DNA from 3 places in the Sporofaciens sp. SGI.106 genome. Region 3 is predicted to be linked to each of the others. Evidence: a T-box and tRNA genes for the amino acid it is inferred to sense, from the RefSeq annotation. Region 3 holds a T-box; the other regions hold tRNA genes.

Evidence for each region. The T-box of region 3 lies ahead of leuS (leucine--tRNA ligase). A T-box ahead of a tRNA ligase gene usually reads a tRNA of that ligase, here a tRNA-Leu.
Region 1: it has a tRNA-Leu gene. The T-box ahead of leuS (leucine--tRNA ligase) is inferred to sense a tRNA for this amino acid. The anticodon was not compared.
Region 2: it has a tRNA-Leu gene. The T-box ahead of leuS (leucine--tRNA ligase) is inferred to sense a tRNA for this amino acid. The anticodon was not compared.

Annotation. Positions count from the first base shown of each region.
Region 1 is NZ_JBNPMZ010000001.1:32,588-43,489, reverse strand. It holds gene polA (DNA polymerase I) at 1-316, opposite strand, end outside; gene ACQRCC_RS00190 (electron transfer flavoprotein subunit alpha/FixB family protein) at 462-1,445, opposite strand; gene ACQRCC_RS00185 (electron transfer flavoprotein subunit beta/FixA family protein) at 1,448-2,239, opposite strand; gene ACQRCC_RS00180 (NAD(P)/FAD-dependent oxidoreductase) at 2,291-3,454, opposite strand; gene ACQRCC_RS00175 (M20 family metallo-hydrolase) at 3,498-4,736, opposite strand; gene ACQRCC_RS00170 (PucR family transcriptional regulator) at 4,990-6,681, opposite strand; tRNA gene ACQRCC_RS00165 (tRNA-Leu) at 6,768-6,850, opposite strand; gene ACQRCC_RS00160 (diaminopimelate decarboxylase) at 6,930-8,204, opposite strand; gene pyk (pyruvate kinase) at 8,233-9,687, opposite strand; gene ACQRCC_RS00150 (rhomboid family intramembrane serine protease) at 9,705-10,562, opposite strand; gene ACQRCC_RS00145 (acyl-CoA dehydratase activase-related protein) at 10,799-10,902, shown strand, end outside.
Region 2 is NZ_JBNPMZ010000019.1:12,361-23,262, reverse strand. It holds gene ACQRCC_RS12380 (aldose 1-epimerase family protein) at 1-371, opposite strand, end outside; gene ACQRCC_RS12375 (ribonuclease Z) at 535-942, shown strand; gene ACQRCC_RS12370 (DNA/RNA non-specific endonuclease) at 945-1,835, shown strand; tRNA gene ACQRCC_RS12365 (tRNA-Leu) at 1,880-1,962, opposite strand; gene sdaAB (L-serine ammonia-lyase, iron-sulfur-dependent subunit beta) at 2,157-2,828, shown strand; gene sdaAA (L-serine ammonia-lyase, iron-sulfur-dependent, subunit alpha) at 2,877-3,740, shown strand; gene ACQRCC_RS12350 (beta-ketoacyl-ACP synthase III) at 3,956-4,921, shown strand; gene acpP (acyl carrier protein) at 5,001-5,225, shown strand; gene fabK (enoyl-[acyl-carrier-protein] reductase FabK) at 5,239-6,177, shown strand; gene fabD (ACP S-malonyltransferase) at 6,170-7,090, shown strand; gene fabG (3-oxoacyl-[acyl-carrier-protein] reductase) at 7,102-7,842, shown strand; gene fabF (beta-ketoacyl-ACP synthase II) at 7,842-9,083, shown strand; gene accB (acetyl-CoA carboxylase biotin carboxyl carrier protein) at 9,087-9,524, shown strand; gene fabZ (3-hydroxyacyl-ACP dehydratase FabZ) at 9,622-10,050, shown strand; gene ACQRCC_RS12310 (acetyl-CoA carboxylase biotin carboxylase subunit) at 10,061-10,902, shown strand, end outside.
Region 3 is NZ_JBNPMZ010000004.1:45,300-56,201, forward strand. It holds gene ACQRCC_RS04465 (dicarboxylate/amino acid:cation symporter) at 1-1,367, opposite strand, end outside; gene leuS (leucine--tRNA ligase) at 1,381-3,813, opposite strand; T-box leader at 4,012-4,260, opposite strand; gene ACQRCC_RS04475 (Rpn family recombination-promoting nuclease/putative transposase) at 4,354-5,391, opposite strand; gene ACQRCC_RS04480 (hypothetical protein) at 5,630-6,052, shown strand; gene ACQRCC_RS04485 (AEC family transporter) at 6,193-7,125, opposite strand; gene ACQRCC_RS04490 (CvpA family protein) at 7,132-8,727, opposite strand; gene ACQRCC_RS04495 (TrkH family potassium uptake protein) at 8,748-10,190, opposite strand; gene trkA (Trk system potassium transporter TrkA) at 10,205-10,902, opposite strand, start outside.

The sequences.
Region 1 (10,902 bases), on a different contig from region 3:
CCTGCTCAATGATCTTTACTCCCATTGCCCTCAGAACATCCTTAATTACCGGAACCTGCTGACGCAGTTCATCTGCCATAGGTTTTCTGGTACCCTTATAGTCTTCGAACATCTCATGCCGGAAGGTAGGCGCATGTACATCAAATGCCACCGTCAAATACTCCGGCTTTTCCTCATCCAGTATCTTAAACATAATATTCAGGAATCCATACACTGCATTCGTATGAAGTCCTTCTGCATTCGTAAGATCCGGCACTCCGTAAAATGCACGGTTCAGAATACTGTGTCCGTCTATCAGAACAATCTTCTCAGCCATATATAACTCTCCGTTCTTTCTCTGCTATAGGAATTTAACTGTTCATACAAAATTCCACTTTATTACTATACACCAAAGTATCTATTTTTGAAAGAAAAAAAGCTGACCGTTTTTTTCGATCAGCTTTTTCATGTATGTTTTCATTCTATTCTGCCAGGAAATTCTCCAGAATATCCTTCATATCTGCCACCATACCATAATCGGTAGTATTAAAGATTGCCGCATTCTCATCTGTGTTTACAGCAATATACAATTTCGTATCCTTGATACCCTCGGTATGCTGAATTGCTCCGGATACACCAAAAGAAATACATACCTTCGGGCGAATGGTAAGTCCTGTCTGTCCAATCTGATGATTGAACGGAATCATCTCAGAATCAACCATTGGTCTGGTTCCTCCGATTGCTGCTCCGACCTTCTGTGCAAACTTCTGAAGCAGCTCAAAGTTTCCTTCCTCCAGAGCTCCACGTCCGCCTACAACTACAACCTCTGCACCAAGGATGCTGTCTGTCTCATTCTCAGCCGGAAGTACTTCCAATACTTCAACCTTAGATTCCGGCATCTGGATATCTTCCATATATGTCAATGTTGCATGTGCGTCAGCAACTGGTTCCTGTGCACCATACACACCAGGTCTCACCGTCATCATCTGCGGGGCAAATCCTTCTCTGGTAATAATTGTAACGAAAACATTCTCTCCATAAGATGGTTTATTCTGTTTAATAAAGTAAGAACCATCTTCTCTTGTTCCTACAAGAAGCTCTGTGCAGTCTGCAGTCATACCACATCCAAGCTTCATTCCAACTCTTGAGAAGATAGAACGTCCGGTCGGTGTAGCCGGAACCAGTACGCTTGACGGAGCAATCCGACGAAGCATTTCCGCAACGACTTCACTTACCGCATCATCCTGCAGAAGACAGTCTTCTGCAGTCTTAACTGCATAGATTTCATCTACGCCAAGCTGATTTAACTCCTCCGCAATACCATCACACTCTCTGGCAACAACAATGGCACTGATTTTCTCACCTGTTGTTTCCTGAATGAGATGTGCGGCTGTTATCAGCTCTGCAGCTACCGGCTCTAATTTACCCTTATAATTCTCTGCAAATACACAAATTCCACTAGCCATTATTATTTTCCTTTCTCCTCTTCGAGTAATTCTTTCAGCTTCGCAGCAAGTTCAGCACCTGTACCGGTCAGCATCTTTGCCTTCCTTGCGCTTTCCGGCTGGAAGGAATCGATAACGGCTGTCGGTGAACCGGCGATACCCACTTCCTCAGCCGCAAATCCAAGATCTGCATTTGTGTAAGTCACAAGTGGTTTACTCTTCGCTGCGCGTTTGGTTCTGAGGGTTGCAAGACGCGGCTCATTACTTCCAAAGTTTACAGACAAAACTGCCGGTAGAGCACACCGTACTCTGACCTTTTCATCATAAACCTTTTTCACTGCCTCGATCTTTCCACTCTCAGCTTCATCATATTTCATCCCCTGAATCTCTGCAACATGCGGAATCTGTAAAGCTTCTGCAACCATTGCACCAACCTGTCCGGTTGCACCGTCTGCTGACAGTGCACCGCATAAAATCAGGTCGAAGGATCCATAGAGTTCTATTGCTTTTGCCAGAACCTTAGCTGTTGCAACCGTATCTCCTCCTGCAACAGCGCGGTCTGTGATCAGACAGCTTTCGTCGCATCCGAGAGCCATTGCATCCCTTAATGCCTTCTCTGCATCCGGAGGTCCCATGGTAAATACAACAACTTTTCCCTCTGTCTGTTCTTTCAGAAGCATTGCTTCCTCAATGGCATTTAAATCTGCCGGATTAATCATTCCCTCTGAACTCGCACGAACCAGTGCGTGTGTCTCCGGATCAACAGAAACATCATTTGAAACGGGAACCTGCTTAATAAGAACTGCTATATTCATTATTTCCTCCTAATTTGTATGAAACAATTTTATCATTTTAATTCTGTCAGATTATTTTTCAAGCAGACGTTTGAATGACCAGTTCTCTAACAGTGGAGTTGACTCTCCAATCATAATCAGTTTTGCAAGGTCACGGCTTGCTGCAGGAGCCTCGATAACTCCGTTTCCGCCGTATCCTGTAGCCAGCATATATCCCTCAACCGGTGTCTCACCAAGGATTGGCCAGAAATCCTTTGGCTCTGCACGGTAAGATAACCAGGAGGATACCAGTCCGCTGTCTACGATTCCCGGAACTTTTGCTTCCAGCTGATCAAGAAGGAAATCAATGAAGTAATCATCGGTTCCGCCTGTTGCCGGCAATTTATCCGGATCCCACTGTCCTGCATGCATCGGGTTGCTCAGATCCATGGAAAGGTGAGATTTGCAGATAAAGATATTATCTCCTGCTCTCAGTGCATAGAATTCAGGATACTTTAATACCGGGAATGTATAATCCAGTTTCTTTCCCGGAGGACATAAGAAGAATGCTTCTGCTTTTGTATGCCAGATCGGTACATCCATTCCTACCATTTCACCTGTGAATTTGCTCCATGGTCCTGTACAGTCTACGATTACATCAAAATCATATTTTTCACCTTCAGATGTAGTAAGACCTGTTACCTTGTTTCCTTCTTTGTGAATTTCTGTAACCTTAACGCCTGTTTTGATCACGCCGCCATTTTTCTGAAGCTTCTTAGCGTATGTATTGGAAATCATAGTTCCATCAAAATATCCGTCATCTGCTGTATATCCGGCACCCAGGATGTTCTCTGTAGAAATATCCGGAAGGATTTCCTTAATGCGATCCTTATCTGTAATATATTCTCCGGTATATCCTGCCGCTTTTGCAAGAGCGATACCTGTCTTGATTGTCTCTTCCACTTTCTCATTTGTAGCAACTACGAGTGTTCCTGTCTTATCAAATCCTGCGGAACCCTTCTCCTCTGCTTCCATCTTCAGGTAGGATTCAAATCCATAAAGTCTTACATCCCAGTATCTGTTCTTCAGAGAATCGTCAAACAGACACACGGTTCCAGCTGATTTTGCTGTAGATGCTCCTCCAATGGTGTCTTTCTCGAAAATCACGATCTCTGCATTATCATACAGACTTAAGTGATATCCAAGAGCTGTTCCGGAAATTCCTCCACCGATAATACCAATTCTTTTCTTTGTCATAATGTTACCCTGCCTTTCTTTTTTCTTTTTATTTTTAGATGACTTATATCATCTCATCTACTTTTAATACGGTTTCAAGTAATACATTGCATCCCTTCTCAATGTCTTCTTCCCGTGTAAATTCATTTCTGTTATGACTGATTCCGTTCACACTCGGCACAAATATCATTGCCGTTGGAAATACGCCGGTCATAATCAGAGAATCATGGAAGGCTCCGCTTGGAATCACTTTATAATCATAACCAAGCTCCTTTACCGCTTCCTCAATCTTAGCCTTCACCCAGTCACACATCGGTGCCGGCTCATGGAAGGATGTGGGGACAAATGTATAAGACACATCGTATTTTTTACAGATGTCCCCAAGGGATTCCTGCAGTTTTTGTTCAATCAGCTTCATCACTTCATTGCTCTGATCCCTGATTTCCAGGCTGAATGTGCAGGTGCCTGGAATTACATTAACAGAATGCGGGGTGACTTTTATGGTACCTACCGTCGCCACGGTAAAATGATTCCCGTATTCTGTTGTAACCTCCGGTACTTTATTAATAAATCCTGCCGCAGCTACAAGTGCATCTCTGCGGTCTTCCATTGTGGTACTTCCGGCATGATTTGCTTCTCCGGTAACTGTCACCTCATAACGGTTCACACCCGCAATGGATGATACAATTCCTATTGAAGTGCCGGACTTATCGAGGGTAGCTCCCTGTTCCACATGAAGTTCAATGAAACAGTGTACAGAATCTTTATCGCGCTTTGCCTCCAGGACATTCTCACTTCTGATTCCATAGGTTTCCATGACTCTGCCTCTCGCTTCACCGTAAATATCCGGCTCGTCATCACTGATATCCGGATCCTGTCCGCAGATTGCCGAACTTCCAAGCAGCCCCTTTCCGAATCGAAAACCTTCTTCATCCGTAAATACAATCACTTCTATGGGATGATTCGGTACATATCCTTCTTCAGCCATCGCCTCACAGACGCTTAATGCCCCGACACAGCCTACTACTCCATCATACCGTCCTCCATCCGGGACAGTATCCATATGAGAACCCATCAGAATGGCCGGTAGTCCGGGGTTCTTTCCTTCCATCCGGACAATCAGATTACCCGCCGCATCCATCCGGTGAGACATTCCCAATTGTTCTGCCCAGCCTGTAAAAAGTTCTCTTGCTTTCACATCCTCTTTGGAAAATGCCATTCTGGTATGTGTACCATCTTCTTTTGCACCACATTGATAGATCTCTTCCAATCGGGAAACTATCTTACTGATATCTGCCTTCATTTTCTCTCTACATCCTCCCTTCCGTCGACACTGTCAACTTTCTGAATTTACTTATTGGATTCTTCTATGCATGGATTCGTCAAAAAATAGTCAATAATATTGTACATCATGCACAATTAGAACCATTAAGTTTTGTGTGTTTTGTTTATGTTTCACATTATAGATATTTTTTTAACAATATGCATCGGCATAAAAGGATAAAAAAAGAGAATGCAAATTATCCTTTTCAGACAATTTGCATCCTTCAAGTTTTTTACTTATCGATATTTTCTATCATTTTGTAGACAACCAGTCCAATCCGAATTGCAAGCATCTCATTGGAATTGTCAAAGTCAATTCCGGTAATATCCGAGATTCTCTCAATACGATATGCCGCCGTTTTATAATGGATAAACAGATCCTGAGCAGTCTTGGCCAGATTCTGATTCCTGTCCAGATAAGTCTTCAGTGTGGTGAGAAGATCTTCCCGCTGCGGCTTTTTATAATTATAAAGCTTCTGCAGGGATTCCGGCACATACTCAAGAAGCTGTTCCTTTGTTTTCAGATGGCAGAGAAGCTTAAAAATCCCCATATCCGAAAAGATCATAAGTCTTGCATTATCTTCCCCCACATTCTCTCCCAGAATGTCAATAAAGAGCAGAGAATCATTCGCCTCCTTAAAGCTCTCCTGCACATGCAGCAGTCCATGCACCACCTTGCCGACTCCCGTCCATACTTTCAAATGCTTATATTTAGAAGATACCTTCTTCTGAATCGAAGCAATCGTTTCTTTAAGTTCCCGCCTGTAAGCCTCCTGCTTCTGATTACTGTTTGCTTCCTGAATTACAATCACCTTATCCAGATCATTCTGTATCTTTACATTTGGGACATTCGCCATAATGGCATCATTCAGTACTTTAAAATACTTCATGCGCTCATTCATGTCTTCGGCTTTCCTGTCATCATTCCCATTTAGACAGAACACCAGAACCCGGTAATCGGCCTCGATATTAATTCCCAGTATCTTGGTACTTCTTCTCAATTCCTGAAGAGTATTCACTTTACCATTCAGAATATTGTTCCAGATATCACTCTGGAATTTTTTCTCAAGCTCCGCAATAGAATACTGTCTGAACAGCTCATGCTTTAAAGCTGTGACACCATTTTCAATAGCAATATGGGCCATACTGTCAATCGGACTGTTGCACTCTGTAACAACCAGGTATAATTTCACATTATACATCAGATTCAGACGGACAATATACTGATTACACGGTTTCTCATTCTCTTCACTTAAAAGAACGTTTTGCTTTAAATACGTGTAATTCGAGTAAAAATCCGGTTCATACTTTTTTGCCCGTTCCGAAATTGACAGCTCATGGATCTCCGGACTGGTAGATGCCAGACATTCCATATTCTGCCCGAATAATGATACAGGATTATCGATCAGCTTACTGAGTACATCCAGAATCCTCTCCACGCCATCTTCGTTCGAGTTCATCGAAAGAGAAAGTGCCGCAAAGTTCTCATGTGTTGTCTTAAAATACTTCAGACGGATGACCTCCTGATTAAAGATATGCTCCATAATCTCCGTCATAATTTCCCGAAATGACGTTTCAAACGGAATCTCCAGAAGCGGAATCCGATTCTCATCCGCAAAATTCACAAGAATTCCGATTTTCTCATCCAGGTTTTCCATCTCACGCCCACGCTTAATGATTAACGCGCTGATCTCTTTTTTAGACAGAACTCTTACATACTGTCTGAATTCCTCCAGCGAATAAGTATGGAATGCATAAAGTCCGCTTAACAGCACTTCCCCACCACTGATAAACTTCACAATATCCGGTGATTCGATAATCGTCACTCCGCTGACCGTCCGTTCCAGTCCATTTTCTCCCCCCAACAGATCAGCATCTTTTAAAATATCCAGTTTCATCATATCACGAACACAAAATTCCATCATTTCACCTCCCTCGTATTGTCAAAAATGCAGATTTACAAAAAAAGTCTTCCAAACAATGGAAGACTATCTCTTTGAATCTGTTTAAATGCGGATGGTGGGACTTGAACCCACACGAAGTCACCCTCGCAAGATTTTGAGTCTTGTGCGTCTGCCATTCCGCCACATCCGCTTATCTCGACTTTTCTTAAAGCCGAGATTAAGTTTAACATATTATATCTGAAAATACAATACTTTTTTTATTTTTTCTACTACTTTTGACAAAGTTTCTTTCCAATTTCGAAACAGTCAAATGTCGCGAAATAATCTGCCGGTGTCTCTGCACGGCGGATCAGTTTGGCACTTCCGTCTGACTGAAGCAGAACTTCTGCCGAGCGAAGACGTCCGTTATAATTATATCCCATGGAAAATCCGTGGGCACCGGTATCATGAATGACCAGAATATCTCCCATATCTACCTTCGGCAGCATTCTGTCGATTGCAAATTTATCATTATTCTCACAAAGGGAACCAGTCACATCGTACATATGGTCACACACTTCATTTTCCTTACCCATAACTGTAATATGGTGATATGCTCCATACATTGCCGGACGCATCAGGTTTGCTGCACACGCATCTACACCGATATATTCCTTGTGAGTATGTTTCTCATGAATAGCGGTAGTCACCAGGCACCCGTATGGTCCCAGCATAAAACGACCAAGCTCCGTATAAATTGCCACATCGCCCATTCCGGCCGGCACAAGAACTTCTTCATATACTTTTCTAACGCCCTCACCGATTACTTTGATGTCATTTGGCTCCTGATCCGGCTTATACGGAATACCGATTCCTCCGGACAGGTTAATAAATTTAATATGTGCCCCAGTCTCCTTCTGAAGCTTTACAGCCACCTCAAAAAGAACCTTTGCAAGCATCGGATAATACTCATTCGTCACTGTATTGCTGGCAAGGAAGGCATGAATACCGAATTCTTTTGCTCCCTTTGATTTCAGGATCTTAAATGCCTCGAAAATCTGCTCCGTTGTCATTCCGTATTTGGCATCTCCCGGATTATCCATAATATCATTGCTGATTTTAAAAAGTCCGCCAGGGTTATAACGACAGCTGATAGTCTCAGGAATATGTCCGATCGTCTCCTCAAGGAAATCAATATGTGTGATATCGTCCAGGTTGATAATGGCACCAAGCTTATCAGCAAGAGCAAATTCCTCCGCCGGAGTATCATTGGATGAGAACATAATATCACCAGGCTCTGCTCCGATTGCGTCAGAGAGCATGAGCTCTGTCAATGATGAACAGTCATAACCGCATCCGTATTCACGGAGAATATCAATCAGGAACGGATTCGGTGTTGCTTTTACAGCAAAATATTCTTTATATCCTTTATTCCATGAAAATGCTTCCTTCAGCGCTTCTACATTTTTCCGGATTCCCTTCTCATCATAGAGATGAAAAGGTGTAGGATAGGTTTTAATGATTTCTTCCAGCTGTTCTTTTGTTACAAATGGTTCTTTTTTCATAAGTACTTTCGCCCTCCAGTCTTAATAATTAGTCAATCACGGCAATCCGCATCATATTGCTGACTCCTGCTTTTGTCTTCGATGCATTCGGAGATGGAATTCCTGCTGTCAGCACAATAATATCTCCTGTTTCTACTACCTGCTTCGCAGAGATCAGATCAATCGCACCACTTAAAATATCCTCTGTATTACTGAACTCAATAGATTTATACGGACGTACACCCCAGTAAATCTGCATACGTCTTAAGGTTGCTTCGTTTGGCGTCACACCAATAATATCAGCCTTGGGCTTGAACTTGGATACCACCCTTGCTGTTGCACCGGACATAGACGGTGTCACAATACATTTTGCATTTAAGTTCACTGCAGCAGATACGGACGCATAGCCAATCGCACTGGAAATACCTTTCCGTCTGTTCTCTCCTGCCTTTTCCAGAATCACTTCATAATCCAGATGTTCTTCCGTACTCTCCACAATATGAACCATCATCTGCAGAGCCTCCAGCGGATATTTTCCCTGTGCAGTTTCTCCGGAAAGCATGACAGCATCGGTTCCGTCATATACCGCATTTGCAACGTCTGTAACCTCCGCACGGGTAGGACGTGGATTACGGATCATAGAATCCAGCATCTGTGTTGCAGTAATAACCGGTTTATAATACTCATTACATTTCTGAATCATCATTTTCTGCAGATACGGAACCTCCTCTGCCGGAATTTCTACACCAAGGTCACCACGTGCAACCATGATTCCATCCGCACAGCGAATAATCTCTTCAATATTGCGGATTCCCTCCGCATTCTCAATTTTGGCAATAATCGGAATATAGCCTGCCCCGCACTCCTTAAGCCATGCGCGAATTTCCAGAATACATTCAGCATTGCGGACGAAGGAAGCAGCAATAAAATCTACCCCCTGCTCCACTCCGAATTTAAGATCCTCTTTATCTTTCTCGGTAATTGCCGGAAGACGAACAGGTACATTCGGAACGTTTACACCTTTCCTCTCTCCCAGTTCTCCGCCATTTAATACTTTACAGACAATCTCCTTATCCGTCTTATCTTTTACAGTCAATTCAATCAGACCGTCATCAATCAGAATTGTCTTACCGATCTGAACATCCTCGATCAGTCCCGCATAAGTAATCGATACTCCATGCTCATCACCTTTCTTTTCCTCAATACTGAGGACAAAGGTGTCTCCGGCATTCAGCTTAATCTTCTTGCCATCTTTTAAAACCCCGGTACGGATCTCCGGTCCCTTTGTGTCCAGAAGGATTGCAATCGGTTTATTCTCCTCTTCGCGAATCTTCTTCAGCATGTCCATTCTGCTTTTCTGTTCTTCGTGATCACCGTGCGAAAAATTAAATCTGGCAATATCCATGCCATTTTGTACCAGCTTTCTCATCAGGTTCTCATCATTGGTGTTAGGTCCCATGGTACAGATAATCTTTGTTTTTTTCATACTTTTCTCCCTTTTCATCCTTCTTTTATCACAAGTTACTGCACATGCGTGTGCGTAAACAAATGATCCTGACAATATTCATAATTCCCATTACATTTTGAACAATATCGGAACTCAAGCTCCGGATGGTCAATATCCGTTCTTCCGCAGACCGCACATCTGTGTTTTGCACCATTGGCATAATGATTCACCGGGCGCATCTTCTGTTTGAATTCCTTTTTTCTCTTCACCTGTTTCGGAGAATAAGGTTTCATATTTCTTGAACCCAGGAAAAAGATCACAAAATTCAAAATCGATACTGCCGCTCCCAGAGCATTGGCTCTGTAGATGATTCCGTAAGGTCCCCCACCGTATGCCGGTAAAAATGCCTGAATAAATGCATACAGGAAATATACTCCATCCAGAAGTGCCAGCCATTTAACTTTAACCGGAATGAAAAAGAACAGTAAAAACTGCATATCCGGGTAAAGTGCAGCAAACGCAAAGAACAGTGACATATTCAGATACCATGTATCAAGAGGCAGTGATACCCCTGTCAACAGATAAGCTGCAAGGGCAGCAATCACATGAAACAGTACTCCGGAAAAGAAATACAGATTAAACCGAAAGGCTCCCCATGCACGCTCAAGCTGCATTCCTATCATATAATAAAGATATAATGCAAAAATCACAAATATCACACTGGTTGATGGTGGCTGGATAATAAAGGTCACGATCCTCCACACCTGTCCATGAAGGATCGCCGCCGCATTCAGACTCAGATACTGGTAATAAAATGAAGGATTCACCAACTGAAGAATAAATCCTCCTCCATACAAAAGAATAATATAGTTCATCAGGTTCGGAATCGCATATCTTCCGAATTTCCGTTCCAGCTTTGATAACCAGTTCATAAAATGTCTCCTTACTAAAAATTCCTTACTAAAAAATGAATGAATACAGTAGTCATTCTACCTTTTTGGAATATATTTGTCAATTATACCCTTAAACTTTAACTGTATTTTAACATTTATATGATATTTATTAATTGTCATTTCAATTTTTTTGTCGTATAATGTTACGGGTTGTAAAAGAAAAAATACATTTAATAAGAAGTAACTCATAGATTTAGTAAAAAGGAGTACATAGTATGAATCACAAAGAATTGTATACTCTTGGAATTGACATCGGTTCAACGACTGTAAAAATCGCTGTTCTTGATGATGAGAATGACGTAATCTTTTCTGACTATGA
Region 2 (10,902 bases), on a different contig from region 3:
ACAGTCAGTTTCTGATCTTCCAGCCGGTAGCCGATTTCCAGACGAAAAGCAAATGGATATTTCGCAAGCGTTTCTTCATTAGAAGACAGCTCGAGCCAGCATTCTGTTTCCGTTGCACTTAGAAGAGAAAACTCCATATCACGGGCAAAACCGTGCTGCCCCATGGGATATGTGCTTCCTCCATATTGGAACTCCTTTCCCTTCAGACTTCCCACGATCGGGAATAATACCGGTGATGTGCGATTCCAGTAAGCGGGGTCAGCATTCCAGAGATATTCTGTTCCGGTGGATTTCTTCTGAATGCTGGAAAGTTCTGCACCGAAATAATTTATAGTGACTTTTAAATTTTCGTTTTCCAGATAAAGCTGCATATTACTCCTTTCGATTCCAGGCGATACCGAGAGCCCTGGAATTATTTTTCTCTATTAGGTACTTTTGATGTTATTGTAACGCGGCGAGAAAGGAAGTGCAAGGATGATGAGAAAATGTTATAATCAGGTTGGGATGAGTTGACGGAAAAAGGAAGTGGATAAAATGTATTTGATTGCATGCGTTGAAGACAGAATGGGAATGTTGTTTAATCATCGCCGGGTAAGTCAGGATAAAGCAGTTTGTAAAAATATCATAGACATGTGTGAGAAGCAAAAAATATATATACAGGAATATTCTTCTGTTTTATTTAAGGATCATGATCCGGACAATATCAAAATCATGAAAGATTTTTTCTCTTCTGATCTGAGAGGGCAGTATGTTTTTATAGAAAATCCGGAAAGTGTGAAAGAAGAGATGCTGGAAAAAATAATTCTTTACCGTTGGAACCGAAAATACCCGGCAGATCAATTCTTTCCGATAGACTTAACCGGATGGAAATTATCTGAGAAAGATGAGTTTTCGGGAAATTCACATGAAAAAATAACGAAAGAAATTTACGTGAGGAAATAGTGATGAAGAATATGAAACGTTACCTGTGTATATTGAGCTGTATTACAGCAATGATTCTGACGGTTACGGGCTGTTCCGTATCAAGCCTGCAGAATAACAGCAAGATTAGCAGTTTCAGCAGAAGTGAGGCCATTTCTGTGGAAGAAATACCGGAATACAGAGGAGAGCCTTATGTTGTAATTCAGGATAACCTACCGGATTTTTCAAAAGAGGACATAACAGAGGAATCATTTGAAGAATACAGTGAGTTAGATGACCTTGGCCGATGCGGTACGGCTGTTGCGAACATTGGTCAGGATCTGATGCCGACAGAAAAGAGAGGCTCTATCGGTCAGGTAAAGCCTACGGGATGGCATACGGTAAAATATGATAATGTAGATGGAAAGTATCTTTATAATCGTTGCCATCTGATCGGATACCAGCTCACTGCGGAAAACGCAAACGAGGAGAATCTGATCACCGGAACCAGATATATGAATGTAGAGGGAATGCTCCCTTTTGAAAATATGGTGGCCGATTACATCAAAGAAACCGATAACCATGTGCTGTACAGAGTAACACCGGTTTTTGAAGGAGACAATCTTCTGGCGTCCGGTGTGCAGATGGAGGCTTTGTCGGTAGAAGACGGCGGAGAAGGAATTTCTTTTAATGTCTATATTTATAATGTACAGCCCGGAATCGATATCGATTATACGACAGGTGAAAGCAGCCTGGCGGACAGCGCGGAAAGTACGGAAAGATCAGTTGGTGAAATCCGGGGGAATTCAAATTCAAAAATATATCACTGCCCGGGACAGACAGCATATGAAGATATGGCAGATTCAAAATACCTGGTGATATTCTCATCGGAAGAGGAGGCACAAAAAGCAGGATATAGAAAAGCGAAGAGATAAGAGATTAATAAAAAAAAGTCCTTGATTTTCAAGGACTTTTCTTATGCGGAGAAAGGGACTTGAACCCTCACAGTATTGCTACCACTAGAACCTGAATCTAGCGCGTCTGCCATTCCGCCATCTCCGCTCGACAAAAAGTATAATAGCATACATTTCAAAATAATGCAAATACTTTTTGCAAAAAAATAAAAAATATTTGTAATACACCCAAAAGAACAGTATAATGAAGGTAGAAATTCTCCCGCAAAAAAGGGGAAAGCAGGAGAATAATACCGCAGCAGATGATGCTGACGAAAGAGAAAGGTGAGAGGTATAGTCATTATGGCAAGTATTTTCGACATTTTGGGTCCTGTTATGGTAGGACCTTCCAGTTCCCACACGGCAGGCGCTGTGAAAATCGGTCTGGTTGCAAGACAGCTTTTGGGAACTCAGCCGGAGAAGGCGGAAATCTATCTGTCCGGTTCCTTTGCAGCGACAGGAGAAGGACATGGAACAGATAAGGCACTTGTTGCAGGGCTTTTGGGAATGAAGCCTGACGATATGCGAATTCCGGGAAGCTATGAGGTGGCAAAGGAAGAGGGTATGGACTTTGTCATTAAGAAAAAGGAAATCCGGGGAGCACATCCGAATACAGCCTATCTGGTCCTGGAAGCAGAAGGAGTGGCGCCGCTTAAGATTCAGGCATATTCGATAGGCGGAGGAAGAATCCGGGTAAGCAAGCTTGATGACATGGATGTGAATTTTAGTGCGGAACATAACACGCTGATTGTACACAATATTGATCAGCCGGGCTGCGTGTCTGATGTGGCAAATGTATTGAGCCGTAAGAAAATTAATATTGCAACGATGCAGCTTTTCCGTGATAAGAGAGGCGGTTTTGCAGTAATGGTTGTAGAGACGGATCAGGTAATCTCTCAGCATGCGCTGGAGTGGCTGCGCGAGATGGAGGGAATCTTAAAAGTAACATTCTTAAATGTGTCCGGTATGGTTTAGTTCATTTTCGGGGATAAGAAGAAAAAGTCAGGAGGATAAGAAGAACGTATGTCATTTCGAGCGATAGAAGAAATACAGAGTAAATGTAAGAACGAGAATATTGAATTCTGGAAGGCAATCCAGCTGGAGGATTGCGATGAGCGCGGAGCCGGGGAAGAGGAGTCCTGGGAGCAGATGCGCGGAATGTGGCACGCCATGAGAGACAGTGTGGATGCTTATGAGCCGGATCTGATTTCAAGAAGCGGTCTCGTGGGACGTGAAGGCGGTCTGATGGAGGCTTATCAGCAGAATGGAGATACATTGTGCGGTGATTTTGTGGCAAAGGTTATGACCATTGCACTTAAGATGGGATGTAATAATGCCTGTATGAAGAGGATTGTAGCAGCTCCGACGGCAGGAGCCTGTGGTGTGATGCCGGCAGTACTGGTAGCTTACTATCGGGAAAAAGAGGTGCCGGAGGATAAGATGATCGAAGCCATGTATGTAGCAGCAGGAGTGGGACAGGTCATTGCAAACCGTGCATTTCTTGCGGGAGCAGCAGGCGGATGTCAGGCAGAGATAGGATCCGGTTCTGCCATGGCGGCAGCTGCAATCACTTATCTCCGGGGTGGAGATGTGTATCAGATGGGACATGCGGCAGCAATGGCGCTTAAAAATCTGATGGGACTTGTATGCGATCCGGTTGCAGGACTTGTTGAGGTTCCGTGTGTAAAGAGAAATGTAGGCGGTGCAGTGAATGCGCTTGCGGCAGCTGATATGGCGCTGGCAGGAATTATCAGTCAGATTCCTGTGGATCAGGTTATTGATGCCATGCGTGATGTGGGCGAGAAGATGGATGTCAGCCTCCGGGAGACGGGTATCGGTGGTGTGGCAGGAAGTCCGCGCGGTATAGAAGTTATGGAAAAGATGTAATAAATATAAGGAAAAGATTTTGGTGCCGGGATTTCGCCCGGCACCATTTTTTCGGTTATGGGTATTTATGCATAAAGAAAAGAATGAAAAAAGCAAATAATTTGATAATCAAACTACTTGACATTCAAAACAAGGTTGTATATACTTTGAAAGTCAAAACATTTTCAAGAGTCAATTAAGACCATGTAGAAGAGAGAAGAAATGAGGACAACACCATGACAGGAATGATTTGTGGAACAGGTTCTTATGTACCGGATAATATTTTGGACAATCATGATATTGCAAAGCTGGTGGAGACCAGTGATGAATGGATACGGGAACGCACAGGTGTGGTGAAACGCCATATCATAGGAAATGAGACGACGGTATCCATGGCAGCCGAGGCGGGAAAGCGGGCGCTTGAAGACGCGAAGGTAGATGCGAAGGATGTGGATATGATCCTGGTATCGACCATTTCCTCAGATGTGATACTTCCCTGCGCAGCCTGCAAGGTGCAGAAGATTCTGGGAGCAGAGCGGGCAGTGTGCTTTGATCTGAATGCAGCCTGCAGCGGATTTATTTTCGCATATAATACAGCTCTTGCCTATCTGGCAAGCGGTATGTGCCGGACCATACTGGTCATCGGCAGCGAAAGCTTATCGAATCTGATTAACTGGAAAGACCGCGGAACCTGTATTCTCTTCGGTGACGGGGCGGGAGCGGCCGTTGTGAAGGCATGTGAAGGAAAGAATTATCAGATTGCAGCCCATTCCGATGGGGCGAAAGGTGAGGCTCTGACCTGTCCGGGAGGGCACGTAAAGGGATGGCAGCAAATGCCGGAGGAAGATCGGTACATGAAAATGGATGGCCGGGGCGTATTTCAATTTGCAGTAAAACGGGTGCCGGAAGCAATACGCGAGGTGTTGGAGATAAACCGGCTGAAAATTGCAGATATTGATTATTTCATTTTGCATCAGGCAAATCGCAGGATTGTAGAGGCTGTGGCAAAAAGGCTGGGCGTGGAAATAGAAAAATTTCCCATGAATCTGCAGGAATACGGCAATACCTCTTCCGCAAGCATTCCGATTCTTCTGGACGAGCTGCGAAGAAGCCGGGTTTTACAACCGGGACACAGAATTGTGCTGGCAGGATTCGGTGCGGGGCTTTCCTGGGGAGCAGATATTATTGACTGGAAGATTTAGCGAACAACATGGCTTTATTCAGCTGTGATGTCATAGAAACATAAGAGTAAAAAGATAGAATGTAAAGGAGATTATAACAATGGTAGAAAAGATTATTGAAATGACAGCAGAGGCACTTGGAGTAGAGGAAAGCAATATTACAGAAACTTCTTCATTTAAGGAAGACCTTGGAGCAGATTCTCTGGATTTATTTGAGCTTGTCATGGCTTTGGAAGAAGAGTATGGAGTAGAGATTCCGACAGAAGATCTGGAGCAGATTGCAACAATTGGTGATGTAGTGAAGTATCTGGAAGAGCATAAATAAGCGGAGGACAGGTATGAAGACAGAAATAACGGAACTGCTTGGAATTGAATATCCGATTATCCAGGGCGGCATGGCATGGGTGGCAGAGTATCATCTGGCTGCAGCTGTATCGGAAGCCGGAGGGCTTGGACTGATTGGTGCCGCAAGTGCACCGGCGGACTGGGTACGGGATCAGATCCGGGAGGCACGAAAGTTAACCGATAAGCCATTTGGTGTAAATATTATGCTGATGAGTCCGTATGCGGATGAGGTCGCCAGGGTTATCGTGGAAGAAGGCGTAAAGGTAGTGACTACCGGAGCCGGAAGTCCGGAAAAGTATATGAAAATGTGGAAGGAAGCCGGTGTTAAAGTCATTCCGGTAGTAGCTTCCGTTGCGCTGGCAAAGCGTATGGAGCGCTGCGGTGCAGATGCACTGGTAGCTGAAGGAACAGAGGCCGGAGGCCATATCGGAGAAAATACGACTATGGTACTGGTACCACAGGTTGTAGATGCAGTTAATGTCCCGGTAATCGCAGCCGGAGGAATTGCAGACGGACGTGGTATTGCGGCAGCATTTATGCTGGGTGCAAGAGGGGTGCAGATGGGAACTCATTTTGTAGTAACCGAGGAATCCATCGTACATGAAAATTATAAAGACCGCATCATCAAGGCAAAGGATATTGATTCCCGGGTTACAGGACGTACCACAGGACATCCGGTACGTGCACTTCGCAATGATATGACGAAAAAATATCTGGAGCTGGAAAATAAAGGTGCAAGCTTTGAAGAACTGGAACTTTTGACACTGGGAGGTCTTCGCAAGGCTGTTGTCGAGGGCGATGTGAAGAACGGAAGTGTGATGGCAGGTCAGATTGCAGGCATGGTAAAGGAGAAAATGTCCTGTAAGGCATTGATTACGAAACTGGTAAATGAGACAGACGGGTTAATCAAAGGAGCAGGTTTTTATGAGTAAGATAGCTTTTATCTATCCGGGTCAGGGTGCCCAGAAGGCAGGCATGGGAGCCGATTTTTATGAGAAGAGCCCCCTGGCAAAGGCAGTGTTTGATGAGGCGGAGGAGATTCTGGATCTGGATATGAAAGCACTGTGCTTTGAGAAAAATGACAGACTTGATATTACAGAATACACGCAGGCAGCTATGGTTACCACCTGTCTGGCTATGACAGAAGTGGTGAAGGCAGCAGGGCTTACGCCGGACATGACGGCAGGATTAAGTCTTGGAGAATACTGTGCCATTGCAGCTGCGGGCGGCATGAGCAATACAGATGCTATCCGGACGGTGCGTGCCAGAGGAATTCTGATGCAGAATACGGTTCCGGCAGGTGAGGGAGCCATGGCGGCGATTCTTGGTATGTCAGGGGAAGCCATTGAGAATGTGATTGGTGATATGGAACAGGTGTCCGTAGCCAATTATAACTGTCCGGGACAGATTGTCATCACCGGAGAGACTTCTGCTGTGGAAGAAGCAGCAGAAAAGTTAAAAGAGGCCGGTGCAAAGCGTACCGTAATGCTGAATGTCAGCGGACCATTTCATTCTCCAATGCTGAAGCCGGCAGGAGAAAAGCTGGGAAAAGTGCTGGAGACGGTGGGATTTACATCTCTTCAGATGCCTTATGTGACCAATGTGACGGCAGAGCCGGTGGACGATATTTCCGAAACAAAAGAACTTTTGATGGAACAGGTCAGCTCTTCCGTTCGCTGGGAACAGAGCATGGAGCGGATGATCGAAGAGGGAGTAGATACCTTCGTGGAAATCGGACCGGGTAAGACATTAAGCGGATTTATGCGTAAGATTAACCGGGATGTAAACATGTACCATATAGGTGTGTGGGAAGATGTGGAAGTAGTAGTAAATGCGTTAAAGTAGGAGGAGTCAGTATGTTGGATGGAAAGATAGCAGTTGTAACCGGAGCATCCCGGGGGATTGGAAGGGCAATCGCAAAGGAGCTTGCCGGACTCGGTGCTGTGACGGTAATTAATTATAACGGTTCATCAGACCGGGCAATGGAAGTAAAGCAGGAGATTGAATCCTGTGGAGGGCAGGCAGAGCTTTTCCAGTGTGATGTGTCAGATTACGCTAAATGCGAGGCATTCATCCAGGATGTGATTCAAAAATACGGACGCATTGACATTTTAGTAAATAATGCGGGGATTACAAGGGATGGTCTTCTTATGAAAATGTCGGAGGAAGATTTTGACCGGGTGATAAATGTGAACCTGAAAGGTGCGTTTAACACTATCCGGTTTGTATCCCGGCAGATGCTGAAGCAGAGAAGTGGACGCATTATCAACCTGTCTTCCGTAGTAGGGATTATGGGAAATGCGGGACAGGCAAATTATGCAGCCTCCAAGGCAGGTGTGATTGGACTTACCAAGGCCGCGGCAAGGGAACTTGCTTCCCGTGGAATCACGGTAAATGCAATCGCACCGGGATTTATTGAGACGGAAATGACAGAGGTATTGTCAGATAAGGTGAAAGAATCTACAAAGGCGCAGATTCCCCTCGGAATTTTTGGAAAACCGGAGGATATCGCAAAGACAGCGGCATTTCTTGCATCAGAGGATGCCGGATATATTACAGGACAGGTAATTCAGGTAGATGGAGGAATGGCAATATGATGAAGCGAAGAGTAGTGGTCACCGGACTTGGAGCCGTGACACCAATTGGAAATAATGTAGCAGACTTCTGGGCCGGCATCCGGGAAGGAAAAGTGGGAATCAGTGAGATTACCAAATTTGACACTTCTGACTATAAAGTAAAGATTGCGGCAGAGGTGAAAGACTTTGTGGCGAAAGAACATATGGATTTCAAAGCAGCAAAGAGAATGGAACCATTTTCACAGTATGCTGTGGCAGCAGCAAAAGAAGCTTATGCAGACGCGGGAATTGACATAGAGAAAGAAGATCCTTTCCGTGCGGGAGTCATCGTTGGATCCGGTATCGGAAGCCTGCAGCAGGTAGAAAGCAATTACACAAAGATTGTGGAAAAAGGGCCGAATAAAGTAAACCCGCTGATGGTGCCGCTGATGATTTCCAATATGGCAGCCGGAAATATTTCCATTCAGCTCGGGTTCCGCGGAAAATGCACGAATGTAGTAACAGCATGTGCATCGGGAACACATTGTATCGGAGATGCATTCCGTGCCATTCAGTATGGTGATGCAGATATTATGATAGCAGGCGGTACCGAAAGTTGTATCTGTCCATCAGGAGTTGCCGGATTTACCGCTCTGACTGCATTGTCACAGAGTACAGATCCAATGCGGGCGTCTATTCCATTTGACAAGGACAGAGACGGATTTGTTCTGGGCGAGGGCGCAGGCGTAGTCATTCTGGAAGAACTGGAGCATGCAAAAGCACGTGGAGCAAAAATTTATGCTGAAGTTGCGGGATACGGTGCAACAGCAGACGCATATCATATCACTTCCCCAATCGAGGATGGAAGCGGCGCTGCCCGTGCCATGGAGCTTGCCGTGGAAGAGGCAGGGGTGAAGCCGGAAGAGGTGGAATACATCAATGCTCACGGAACCAGTACCCATCACAATGACTTATTTGAGACACGCGCTATAAGAAAAGCATTCGGCGAGGCGGCTGACAACGTAATCGTCAATTCAACCAAATCCATGATCGGTCATCTTCTGGGCGCGGCAGGCGGTGTAGAATTCGTCACCTGCGTAAAATCAGTAGAAGAGGGATTCATTCATCAGACAGTAGGAACAACAGAAGCGGATCCGGAATGTGACCTGAACTATGCAATCGGTGCACCAATCGAAAAACCGATCCATTATGCCATGAGCAACTCCCTGGGCTTTGGCGGTCATAATGCGACAATACTGATTCGCAAATATGTGGAGGACTAGAAAATGGAATTTGAACAGCTCATCACATTAATCAAAACAGTGTCAGACTCAGAACTGACCGGATTTCGATATGAAGAAAACGGAGTCCGAATCAGACTTAGCAAAGAAAAGAAAAAGACGTCTGTCCTGGCCGGAATACCTGCGGCAGAAGCGACAGTGGCAGAGGTTTTTGAAAACAAGATGGAAAAACCGGCTGCGGTAAAAGAAGGAAATTACGTAAAATCACCGCTGGTGGGCACATTCTACGTGGCACCGGCAGAAGACGCCGCACCATTCGTGTCCGTCGGGGATGTTGTAAAGAAGGGCCAGACACTTGCAATCGTGGAAGCAATGAAACTCATGAACGAAATCGAAAGCGAGTACGATGGAATCGTTGAGGAAGTGCTGGTCGAGAACGGTCAGGCAGTGGAATATGGCCAGCCGTTGTTTCGAATTGTGTAGGTGGGTACACCACAAAAGTCAAATGGGTACACCACAAATGTTTATTGGGGACGTAGCAAAATGCATTTTGCTACGTCCCCAACAAAAGGAGATAGAGATGAATCATTTAGATATTAATCAAATCAAGGAAATTATACCGCACCGCCACCCATTTCTTTTAGTCGATTATATTGAAGACTATGAGCCGGGGCAGTTTGCGGTTGGATATAAATGTGTCACCTATCGTGAGGATTTTTTTAAGGGGCATTTTCCGCAGGAGCCGGTAATGCCGGGAGTTCTGACGGTGGAGGCACTGGCTCAGGTTGGTGCAGTCGCTATTTTGAGCAAAGAGGAAAATAAAGGGAAAGTGGCATATTTTGGTGCCATTAATAAGTGTAAATTCAAAGGGAAAATCGTTCCGGGAGATAAGGTGAAGCTGGAGACCCGGATTATCAAAAGTAAAGGCCCCATGGGAATTGGGGAAGCAATTGCAAGTGTAGACGGCAAGGTCGTTGTAAGTGCAGAACTGACCTTTATGATTGGATAGGTGGAAGAGGATGATTAAAAAAGTATTGATTGCAAACCGCGGTGAGATTGCGGTGCGGATTATCCGTGCGTGTCGGGAAATGGGCATTGAGACTGTTGCTGTCTATTCGGAGGCTGATAAGGAGGCGCTCCACACGCAGCTGGCAGATGAAGCGGTCTGCATTGGTCCCGCACCTTCGGCAGAAAGCTACCTGAGCATGGAGCGTATTATCAGCGCTACCATCGTTTCCGGTGCAGATGCCATTCATCCGGGTTTTGGATTCCTTTCAGAAAACAGCAAATTTGCGGAGCTGTGCGAGCAGTGCCACATTACCTTCATTGGCCCGGGTTCTGAGGTGATCGCAAGACTGGGTAACAAACAGGAAGCACGCAACACCATGGTAAATGCCGGAGTCCCGGTCATACCGGGAAGCAGTGAACCGATTTATGATACTGTGACCGGAGCCAGGGAGGCAGACCGGATCGGTTATCCTGTAATCGTAAAGGCGGCTCTCGGTGGCGGAGGCAAGGGTATGCGTGTGGCAGACACGCCGGAAGAATTTGAAAATAGCTTTCGCACAGCCCAGAAGGAAGCCCAGATGGCATTTGGCGACAATACCATGTATATTGAGCATTTCGTCCGTCATCCGAGACACATCGAATTTCAGATTCTGGCAGACAGCATGGGAAATGTCATCCATCTGGGAGAGCGTGACTGCTCTATTCAGCGAAATCATCAGAAAATGATCGAAGAGTCTCCGTGTACTGCCATTTCGGAAGAACTCAGACAGAAAATGGGTGAGGCTGCGGTGAAGGCTGCGAAGGCAGCTGGATACGTGAATGCAGGAACAATAGAATTTCTCCTGGAGAAAAA
Region 3 (10,902 bases):
CACATCCCTGCAGCTATTACAAACCATACCACAGAACATTCTACCTGATAATACTCTGCCATATTCAGCGAACACAGCAGAAAAATAAATACATGTCCCGGATGACAGAGCGTATTTCCTATGGGAAGCCCAAAGGAAACTATTTTATTATCAATTCCAAGTTTCTTTGTACAATTAACACTATTTGTACCAAATGCAGCCGATGAAGAAGCTGTTGCCAGCGCGATCAGAACAGGCGGAAGCAATTTTTTCCCCAGGACAACCGGTGAAATTTCCTTTTTCCGCCCCACATAAATCAGGTTGAAAATCACGCCCAGAAGCGCCAGCAGGATAGTCCCCACCAGTACCTTCCACGCAGATACGACCGCCATTGCTGTTCCCGACATGATAAGCTGTAGTACTACAAAAAAGCAAAAAACAGGAACAACATCATTCAATCTGTCCAACAGGAACATTCCTATATCTGTCAGTTGCTCGATACCTTTGGTAATCAACTTTGTTCTTTCGCCCATAACCAGAAGTGTCAATCCCAGTGCAACCGCTATGACGATCAGCTGCATGCAGTTTCCTTCCAGAAACGGACTGATAATATTCTTCGGAAGCATATCCATCACCATTCCCACAACGCTGGCGAGCTGTGCTCCTACATTTACTTTTGTTGTAATAATCAGTTTAAAAAATGGTATGGCAAGAATCGTTCCGATTGCCGCATACACAAACTCCTGCTGCAGGAATTTTCCCACCATTCGCTTTCCGATCTTTCCAAAGGAAGCTACATCACCGACACCGCATATTCCCGATACAATGGCCAGAAACACGACAGGAATACCCACCGTCGTCAGCACCCCGAGAAACGCATCATAAATCGGTGTTACAAAATATTCTGTGAGCATTTCATGAACAGATGCCGGCAGCATCTGTGCCAATAATCCAAGGACAACTGCCAGGGCAACCGCTCCCAGCAGAGAAACCATCGGATTCATTTTTTCTTTTTTCGGCTTAAAGGTAATAATATTTTTGCCTTTACTGTAGGAATAGGTCGGCGAAATACCCATGTTCACCAACAGACGGCTGCTCCACTCTCCACACTCCTCTTCCATCCGCTCCAGCGGATTTACAGATTCTCCTGCCAGTACGATGGAGATAAAGGGAGCGCCCAGCCTTTTTCCTGTCAAAAAAGTAAATGGTACCTCGCCATCATAATGTTCCTGCCAGTTCAGAAGAATCTCTTCCACCGTAAGGCGGATGCGCAGTATATTCTTCTTTTCCATATTCAGTGCAGCCAGAAATGACTGCACTTTCTCTGCCACACTGTCAACAGCTGAATCATTCAGCATGTATTCCAGCTTTTCATTCTTAATTTTCAAAATCTTGCCTCTACTATTTCTGTACAATATTAATGATTCTTCCCGGTACGTAGATTTCTTTTACAATGGTTCCGGTCAGTTTATCTGCTACTGCCTCTTTACCTGCTGCCAGTGCATCCTCTTTGGATACATCTGCCGGAAGTGATACAACCGCTCTGGTCTTACCATTGATCTGTACCGCAATCTCGATTTCGTCATCTTTCATTGCTTCCTCATCATAAGTCGGCCATCCTGCAGCAAATACAGTCTCTGTGTGACCCAGCTGCTCCCAGATTTCCTCTGCAATATGAGGAGCAAATGGTGCCAGAAGTACTGCCATAACAGATAAGGTCTCTACATCAATTCCGCCTGCCTTCTTGGCAATCTCTGTCAATTTATTCGTATGCTCCATGAATCCGGAAACAACCGTATTCAGGCTGAAGCTTTCCAGACGGGTGGTTACGTCATAAATCAGTTTATGACGCTCTTTTACCATTTCCTTCGTTGCTTCAATGTTCTTGTCTTTGCTTTCCATTACCATATTCCATACTTTTTTCAGGAATCTGGATACACCGTCAATTCCGCGGTCATCCCACTCTGCATCTAACTCCGGTGGTCCTACAAAAAGCTCATACATTCTCAGAGAATCGCAACCGTAATCTCTTACCAGATCGTCCGGAGATACTACATTTCCTTTAGACTTGCTCATCTTAATTCCGTTCTTTCCGGTAATCATACCCTGATTGAACAGTTTCTGGAAAGGCTCGTCAAAGTCTACTACACCGATATCGTACAGGAATTTGGTGTAGAAACGGGAGTACAAAAGATGCAGAACCGCATGCTCTACTCCACCGATGTACATATCTACCGGCAGCATCTCATCTGCTTTCTCTCTGGATACCAGTTCTTTATCATTGTGATTATCCACATAACGCAGGAAATACCAGGATGAACCTGCCCACTGCGGCATGGTGTTGGTTTCTCTCTTGGCTGGCTTTCCACATACCGGGCATGTGCAGTTTACCCACTCCTCAATTCCGGCAAGCGGAGATTCTCCGGTTCCGGTTGGCTCATAGGACTCTACATCCGGCAGGCGAAGCGGCAATTCTTCTTCCGGTACCGGTACAGCGCCACAATCCGGACAATGTACGATCGGAATTGGTTCTCCCCAGTAACGCTGACGGGAGAATACCCAGTCACGCAGCTTGTAATTTACGGTTGCGCGTCCGATTCCTCTTTCCTCGATAATATGCGGTGCCTCTTTCTTGAGAACCGCTGACTCCATACCATTCCACTCACCGGAATTGATCATAGTTCCATTTGCTTCGGTATAAGCTTCTGTCATATTTTCGATTTCTTTTCCGTCTTTTGCGATTACCTGAATAATCGGAATGCCGAATTTAGTAGCAAATTCAAAGTCACGGTCATCATGAGCAGGCACACACATGATTGCTCCGGTACCGTAATCAGCCAGTACATAGTCAGAGAGCCAGATCGGTGTCTTTTCTCCATTTAACGGATTAATTGCATAGCTTCCTGTAAATACACCGGTCTTTTCCTTATCCTGCATACGGTCTACATTAGACTTCATGGATGCATCGTAGATGTATTTTTCCACTGCTTCTCTTGTCTCATCCGTTGCAAGGCTTGCTGCCAGTGCATGTTCCGGTGCCAGTACCATGAAGGTTGCTCCGTACAGAGTATCCGGTCTTGTAGTATAGACAGTAATCTTCTCATCTCTTCCTTCTACCGGGAAATCTACCTCTGCACCATAGGATTTTCCAATCCAGTCAGCCTGCATCTTCTTAACTTTCTCCGGCCAGTCAAGCTTATCCAGGTCATTCAGCAGACGCTCTGCATATGCTGTGATCTTTAACATCCACTGACGCAGATTCTTCTTGGTAACCTCTGTACCACAGCGCTCACATTTGCCGTTTACAACCTCTTCATTTGCAAGACCTGTCTTACAGGACGGGCACCAGTTGATCGGGAACTCTTTCTCATACGCAAGACCTTCTTTGAACATCTTTACGAAAATCCACTGTGTCCATTTATAGAACTCCGGATCAGTTGTGTTCACTTCCATATCCCAGTCATACAGTGCTGCGATCTCATTAATCTGTCTCTTAATATTAGCCACATTTTCTGCTGTGGATTTTGCCGGATGAACTCCCATCTTAATTGCATAGTTTTCTGCCGGAAGGCCGAATGCATCCCATCCCATCGGATGTACAATATAATATCCCTGCAGTAATTTATATCTGCTCCACACATCAGAGATTACATACCCTCTCCAATGTCCTACGTGAAGTCCGTTTCCGGATGGATACGGGAACATATCCAGACAGTAATACTTCTGTTTCTTATTACCATCTTTGTCCACTTTCGGGTTTACCGGGTTCTTCTCCCAGTTCTCACGCCATTTTTTCTCAATAGCTTTGTGATTATAGACAATCTTCTGTGCCATTTCACTAATCCTCTCTTTCTGATTTCCTGGTACGCTAAGATATACTGCGCAGAACAAAGAGTTCCGCTCGCGGAACTCTCGCGCCTCCGGCGGTCGCTCTGCGACATCTTCAGCTCACGCCGGAGTGCGCATCCCCCGGAGGTTTTTTACTCTATGGAAACGCAGTTGCCTATAGAGTAAAAAAGCCTTTTCAATCTCACAAGAGACGAAAAGGCTAAATTCCGTGGTACCACTCTTCTTCGTCCGGTCATATCCTCATGCACCGAACGCACTCATTGATTCTGTAACGGGAACTCCCGCTTCTGCCTATCCTGCCTGACTACCATCGTCATACCCTTCAACAGAAGAACTCCGAGGCGAGTTCAAAGCTTCCGCCTCCTGCCTCGCACCATCCGGCAGTTCTCTGACAGGCTTCCATCTCCTACTAATCCTCTTCTTCGTTTTTGTCATATCTTCAACTATTATAAGAAGAATGTTAAAATAAGTCAAGTCCCAGTTTAACATTCTTCCATCTTGGGAAAGCTACGAAATCATCGAGTCTTACTCAACCGCAGAATCCTTTTCAGACCATTTTTCCATCTTCTCAAGGAAAGTCTCCAGAGATAATTCTGCTTCCCGGGCACCCTGAGACTCTGTAAGAATTCCCTTTTTCACAAGGCTGAATAAAGTGTCAAGTTTTCCTTCCGCTCTTCCTTCTGCTATTCCTTCCGCTCTTCCTTCTGCTATTCCTTTCGCTATTCCTTCCGCTATTCCTTTCGCTCTTCCCTCTGCTAATCCTTCCGCTATACTTTTGGCTTTAATCTCTCGCCACGCTTCACACATATTTACCGCCTCCCCTCCTTCAGGTATCATAATTTCTGTTCCCAGGCATTCATTCAACAGATGGGCAGTCTCCAAGCTGATAATTTTGAATTTCTCTTCTTTTGTAGCTGCAGCGAATTTTTCCATATCGTCTGCTACTGAAATATATTTCATAACCTTTCCAAAATCAGTTGCAAACCTGGAAAAATCTTCTTCCCGGATTTCTTTTGGAATAATCAGATTCACTTTATAATCAGCTGTATATCGGAGGATATGTTCATCCACATCACCGAACATTTCTTTCAGATTTCTGGGAGCATCCCACTCCTCTGTCCCAAAGTAAATCACTAATGTAATAACAGGTTTTAATTTATCTTTCTTTGAAAATCCGGATAAATATTCATCTCCACTCACATCTTTATCTTTCTTATGCTGTCTTGCTTGTTCGGATACCTGCTGTCCATAATTCAAAGCATCATATAGCATGTTTCTCACAGGCATTGCATAATGTATATTCGTCTGATTCTCAATTCCAAGAATAAGATAATACACCTTATCATCTTGCATAACTACACACTGCTTCAGTACGTCCCTTACTTTTTGAACAATATCATTCTCCTTCTCCTGAAAAACAAGACCAATTTCTGTTGGATCTAAAGCCTTTAACTTTTCTGTTTGTATTACCCTCCTTCCGTTAAATATAAAAAAATTGAATGCATCCGCAAAATGTTCCCGATTTGACATGTAATTCTTGGTTATTGTATCTTTTTTCCCCATAGATTCCTCACTTTTCTATGTTCTCAGAATTAATGGTTACTTCATATATCACAATATTTACATGTAACTTTGTAAATTTAGCACCTCTTACATTATAATAAGCATTTTATGATTTATTGTCAACCAACTCAAAAAACTATAATTTTCCACTTTACGGTTGTTTCTCATTCCGAATTCATGTATAATTAGGACATAAGAAAATACGTATGTTAAATACATAGAAAAAGGAGTGTTTCCCATGGTAAATTTATTGACAGGCCCTAAAGGCAGCGGCAAGACACAGCAGATGATTGAGTTGGCCAATCAGCAGGCTAAAGCTTGTAATGGAAACGTAGTATTTATTAAAAACAGCCATCGAGATACAAGGAGCGTAGCATTCGATATTCGTGTCGTTTGTATGGATGATTATCCGGCAATCACAAACATTGATGAGTATATCGGATTTTTATATGGTATGTACAGTGCAAACCACGACGTAGAGTGCGTATTCATCGACGGAATTTTAAAGCATGCTAACGTTGATCTTGAAAGCATGCCAAGATTCGTAGAGAGACTGAAAAAGATTTCTGCACAGTGCGGCATTAACTTCTACGTAAGCATCAGCGCAAGCAAGGATGATCTGAAAGATGTAGACTTTACAGACTGCTCTGTTCTGAACTAAGATAGAGAATGAAAAACTGAATAAGACGAATACATATAAAAATAAAATGGGGATGGCAAAATAGCGGCCATCCCTTTTTACGTGTAATATTTACTTTTTCAAGATATGATTTGATAATAGTTCCATGTTTTCTTTATTTTTTATATCAGACTTTCAAATATATACACCATTACAGGCATGGTAACGATGCAGAACAACACCGACATGACATTGATAATGCTTGCATATCGGGAATCTTTGCCGTGAATCTGGGAAAGCTGAGTTACCATCACCGCCACAGGCGCACTGGATGCAAGCAGCGACACCAAAAGGATATACTCCGCATCCGGGTGAACCTTTACGATTCCGGATAATCCATATACCAGTGTCGTAATCAGCGGAAATACGATCAGCCGCATAACACAGATAAGATAAGGACGTTTCCGGGCAAATACCAATTTCAGGTCCAGGTTTCCAATCAGCATACCGACAACCAGCATGCTTAAAGGGCCTATAGTACTGCCGAATCCACTGATACAGGCATCCAGCGGTACCGGAAGTCGAATCCCTGTTGCGAACAATATCAGGCCCACTCCGATGGCGATCACATTCGGGTTCAGGAAGATTTTCTTATAGTCTATCTCCGCATCTCCGCTCAGGATTATTTGTCCGTGGGTCCAGATCATAACAGTCTGTACCATCATATATGCTGCGGTGTAGAATACCCACTCCGGTCCCAGGACTGCCGTCACCAGTGGCACAATCAGATTACCGCAGTTGGGATATGCAATGGATGCGTGTTCTATTCCATTCAGATTCAGCGGCTTTACCAGAAGTTTCGTACCGCCGATCAATATAATATGTGAAAATACTGCCGCTGCCACGGCTAACGCAAGCCCTGCAAGCTTTTCCTGTGTAAAATCAATCTGAAATGCATCAATGACCACACAGGGGGAACAGATATAGGCAACCACCCAGGAAATAATCCTGCTGTCTTCCTCTTTTAGTTTTCCTGTTTTTACAATGATAAATCCTATCATTCCCATGAAGAACAGACCCATGATCTGTTTTGTCAGTAAAATACTTAATTCCATCTTTCGCTATTTCAGAGACATCACCGTATTTGCCTTCTCATCTTCCTTATATTCTATCGTCACTTCATCTCCGACCTCATACCGGATTACGTCAATGTAATCCACCACGGATACATCAAATATATCATCGGATCCCTCTACCATCAGATAATAGTGGGAATTGCCGTCAATGACTCCCTGGGCAATCTTCGTGATCTTTCCGGTGATCTTCTGCACTTCACGGGTATCCTCTGCTATTTCCTTCAAACCATTGCTCAGAAGCAGAGAGAGATAATTCTCCTCACACTGACTTACACTGTCGCCGATTGCAACAATCTGATATTTCTGGACGTTGACCATCGCATATTTCTTTACCAGACCCGCATCATCCTTCAGAGCAATAAAATAGGTCGGCTCATCGGAAATATTAAGAAGCAGCGGGAAGGTTGCATGATACTTCAGGTTCTGTACCTGACCCTCCGCAGATGCCATGGCTGCTGCCTCTGTGGCGCCCTCCACTTTATAATACTTTGTCTCCATGGTTCGCTGATTGGAAAGAACAAATCCTACATTGGACTGGTCTCCATTTACCGAAGTAACACCGGTGTACATCCATACATCATCATCCAGAGCCAGATAATTATATCCGTCCGTCGTCTCCAGACAATCCTTCTGTCCGAGAACACTGTTCAGGAAACCATGCTTTAAGGTGCCGTAGTAGTCGAACAGCTGCACCAGAAGATCTGCAGAATAAGCCCGGTCAATCCACTGAGGAACATCTTTAATGGCATAATCCTCCATCTCTCCGGTAATGGCATTGCAAAGCACCACTCTTCCAACTGTCTCACCACCGAACAGACCGATATTAAATTTCTTAACCGGTGCAACCCAGTAAGGTACACCATCCTCATCAATCTCAAAGCTCAACGTACCATAAATATAAGTCGGATGCGCAAACCGCAGATGACGGTATATGTTACGGTTAAAATATTCACTGGTGGAATAACGGATTCCCTGATCCAGCTTTACAAGCTCCGTATTCTGATTTGCCATATCGATTCGGATATAAGCTGGAATACCGTTGGCCTGATTCGTAATCCATTTAATCGTACTTGCATACCGAAGCGGAGATACCCTCACCGGTCTTCCCTGATAATTAATCTGGGTATAAATATCATCTGCTTCAAACTGGGAAACCATATCGACCATGCTTCCCATCTTCCTGTCTCCGAGAATCGCTGCAGAGTCTTTATCCAGAAGCGGTATCTGGTCAAAAGAAATCTCCTGTACATCCTCTGTAAATTCTCCCTCTTCCACCTTCATCAGCTTCTGATACTGTCTGGCATTAATGATCGGAGAAGAAAGTAGTGAACCAACCAGATAGATGACTCCGAGTCCCAGGATTACGAATCCCAGACTCTTTACTATTTTCGATTGCTTAATTTCTTCTTTTCTGAACTTTTTACGGAATATAATAATAAACAGCAGTATAATCAGCAAGAATATGATAAAAAACCATGTGTCCGACGAATGTAAATTAAATGCCGGAAGAGAAATGTAATAATAAATCCCTGCAATAATCACTACTAACACTGCAATCAGCAGCTTTTTTGACGTTTTCACAATGTCATCCTCCCTTCATATTAAAACTTCCTTCTGTCAGCAATGGAAAACAGCATCAGGAACGGGAATATTTCCAGTCTGCCTGCCAGCATATCCAGACAGAATACAATCTTGGAAAGCGGTGAAAAATCACTGAAGCTTCCCGTCGGCCCTACTGCTCCCACTCCGGGTCCGATATTGTTCAAAGTCGCAATAACAGAACTGAAAGTAGTTGCAAAATCAAAATTATCAATGGATACAATTAAAACTGAGGATATCATCAGCACCACATATGCCATCAGATAGATATATACATTGTGGACTGTTTCCTCTCCAAGCTTTCTTCCGTTTATTCTTACTACATTCACGGATTTAGGCTGCAGCATCCTCTTTACTTCCTTTCGGATACTCTTAAGCACGATCAGCATTCTGGAAACCTTAATTCCACCTCCCGTGGAGGAAGCACAGGCACCAATGATCATGATAGAAAGAAGAATGCATTTGGAAAACTCCGGCCAGAGATTAAAATCTGCCGTCGCATATCCCGTTGTCGTGATAATTGATCCCACCTGAAATGCCGCATAACGGAACGCCTTAAGTGGTGATTCATAAATCTGAGCAATATTACAGGTAATCACCAAGATAGCACTACCGATGATACCAAGGTATGCCCACAGCTCTTCATTTTTATAAAAACTCTTCCACTCTCCCAAGAGCAAGAAGAAATACAGGTTAAAATTAATACCAAACAAAATCATAAAGATGGTAATAACAGCATCGATGTAAGCACTGTCAAAATGTCCGACGCTGGCCGCATAATTGGAAAATCCTCCTGTACCTGCTGTGCCAAAGGCATGAATCAGACTGTCAAAAAGATTCATTCCGCCCAAAAGAAGAAGTATCACTTCAACCATGGTTAATACAAAATACATCCCGTACAAAAGCTGAGCTGTAGAACGGGTCTTTGGAAGCAGCTTATCTTTCTCAGGTCCCGGAACCTCCGCGCGCATCAGATGCATGGAATTGTTCTTATCCAGCGTCGTAAGCACCATTACAAATACCAGCACTCCCATACCGCCTACCCAGTGGGTGAAACTTCTCCAGAACAGCATACACTGTGACAAAGATTCAATATCTGTTAAAATCGAAGAACCCGTCGTGGTAAATCCCGATACCGTCTCGAAAAATGCATCCAGGTAACTCGGGATCTCACCGGACAGGAAGAATGGCAGTGCGCCAAACATTGACCATAATATCCACGCTGCTGCAACGACTACGAAACCTTCTTTCGCATAAATCGTGGTTACTTCTGGTTTCTTTCTTCCAAATATAAAATAGAGAGCCACCAAAATGGCTGCTGTAATCAGGAAAGTCACTGCACTGGACTCTTTATAAAGCGCTCCGACAAAAGCCGGAAGCAGAAGCAGTACCGCTTCCGCCCCTAACATTTTGCCCAGAATATACATAATCATTTTTCTGTTCATGTCAGATCCCCTCATTACAAAAGTATATCTCTCAGGCTGTTAATCTTACGGCCCATAGTGACAACCACTACACTGTCGCCTACTTCCATATGATCCTCTCCGCCCGGGATAATGATTCCGCCCTTACGTCCAATGCAGGCAATCAGATTATTTCTCATAATCTTCAGATCTTTTAACGGAACATTTGTATACTCACTTTCTTTATGAATAATAAATTCCAAGGCTTCCACTCTGTCATTTACCAGACGGTACATGGTTTCAATATTGGCACTTTCCACAGACTGCTGGCGTGCCCTTACATAACTTAGGATTGCATCAGCAGTTGCACTCTTGGCAGACACAATACTGTCAATTCCAAGTCCCTCCACCATCTGAGCTCTGGAATCCTCATTCACCTTTGCAATGATCTTCGGCACATTCTTTATCTTGGCAAATAATGCCATAATAATATTCTCTTCATCCATACCGGTCAGGGCAACCAGCGCATCGGCGCGCTCTATTCCTTCTTCAATCAGAAGGTCATGATCGGTTGCATCACCGTGAATGATGGTCGCATCCGGAAGCATCTCACAGAGGTTCTCACATTTTTCGTAATTCTGCTCAATAATCTTTACACGCATTCCGGTCTTGATAAGCTGGCTTCCCAGATAGAAACTGACTCTTCCTCCGCCGCAGATGATTACATTTTTAATCTTATTAGTTCTCTTTCCGA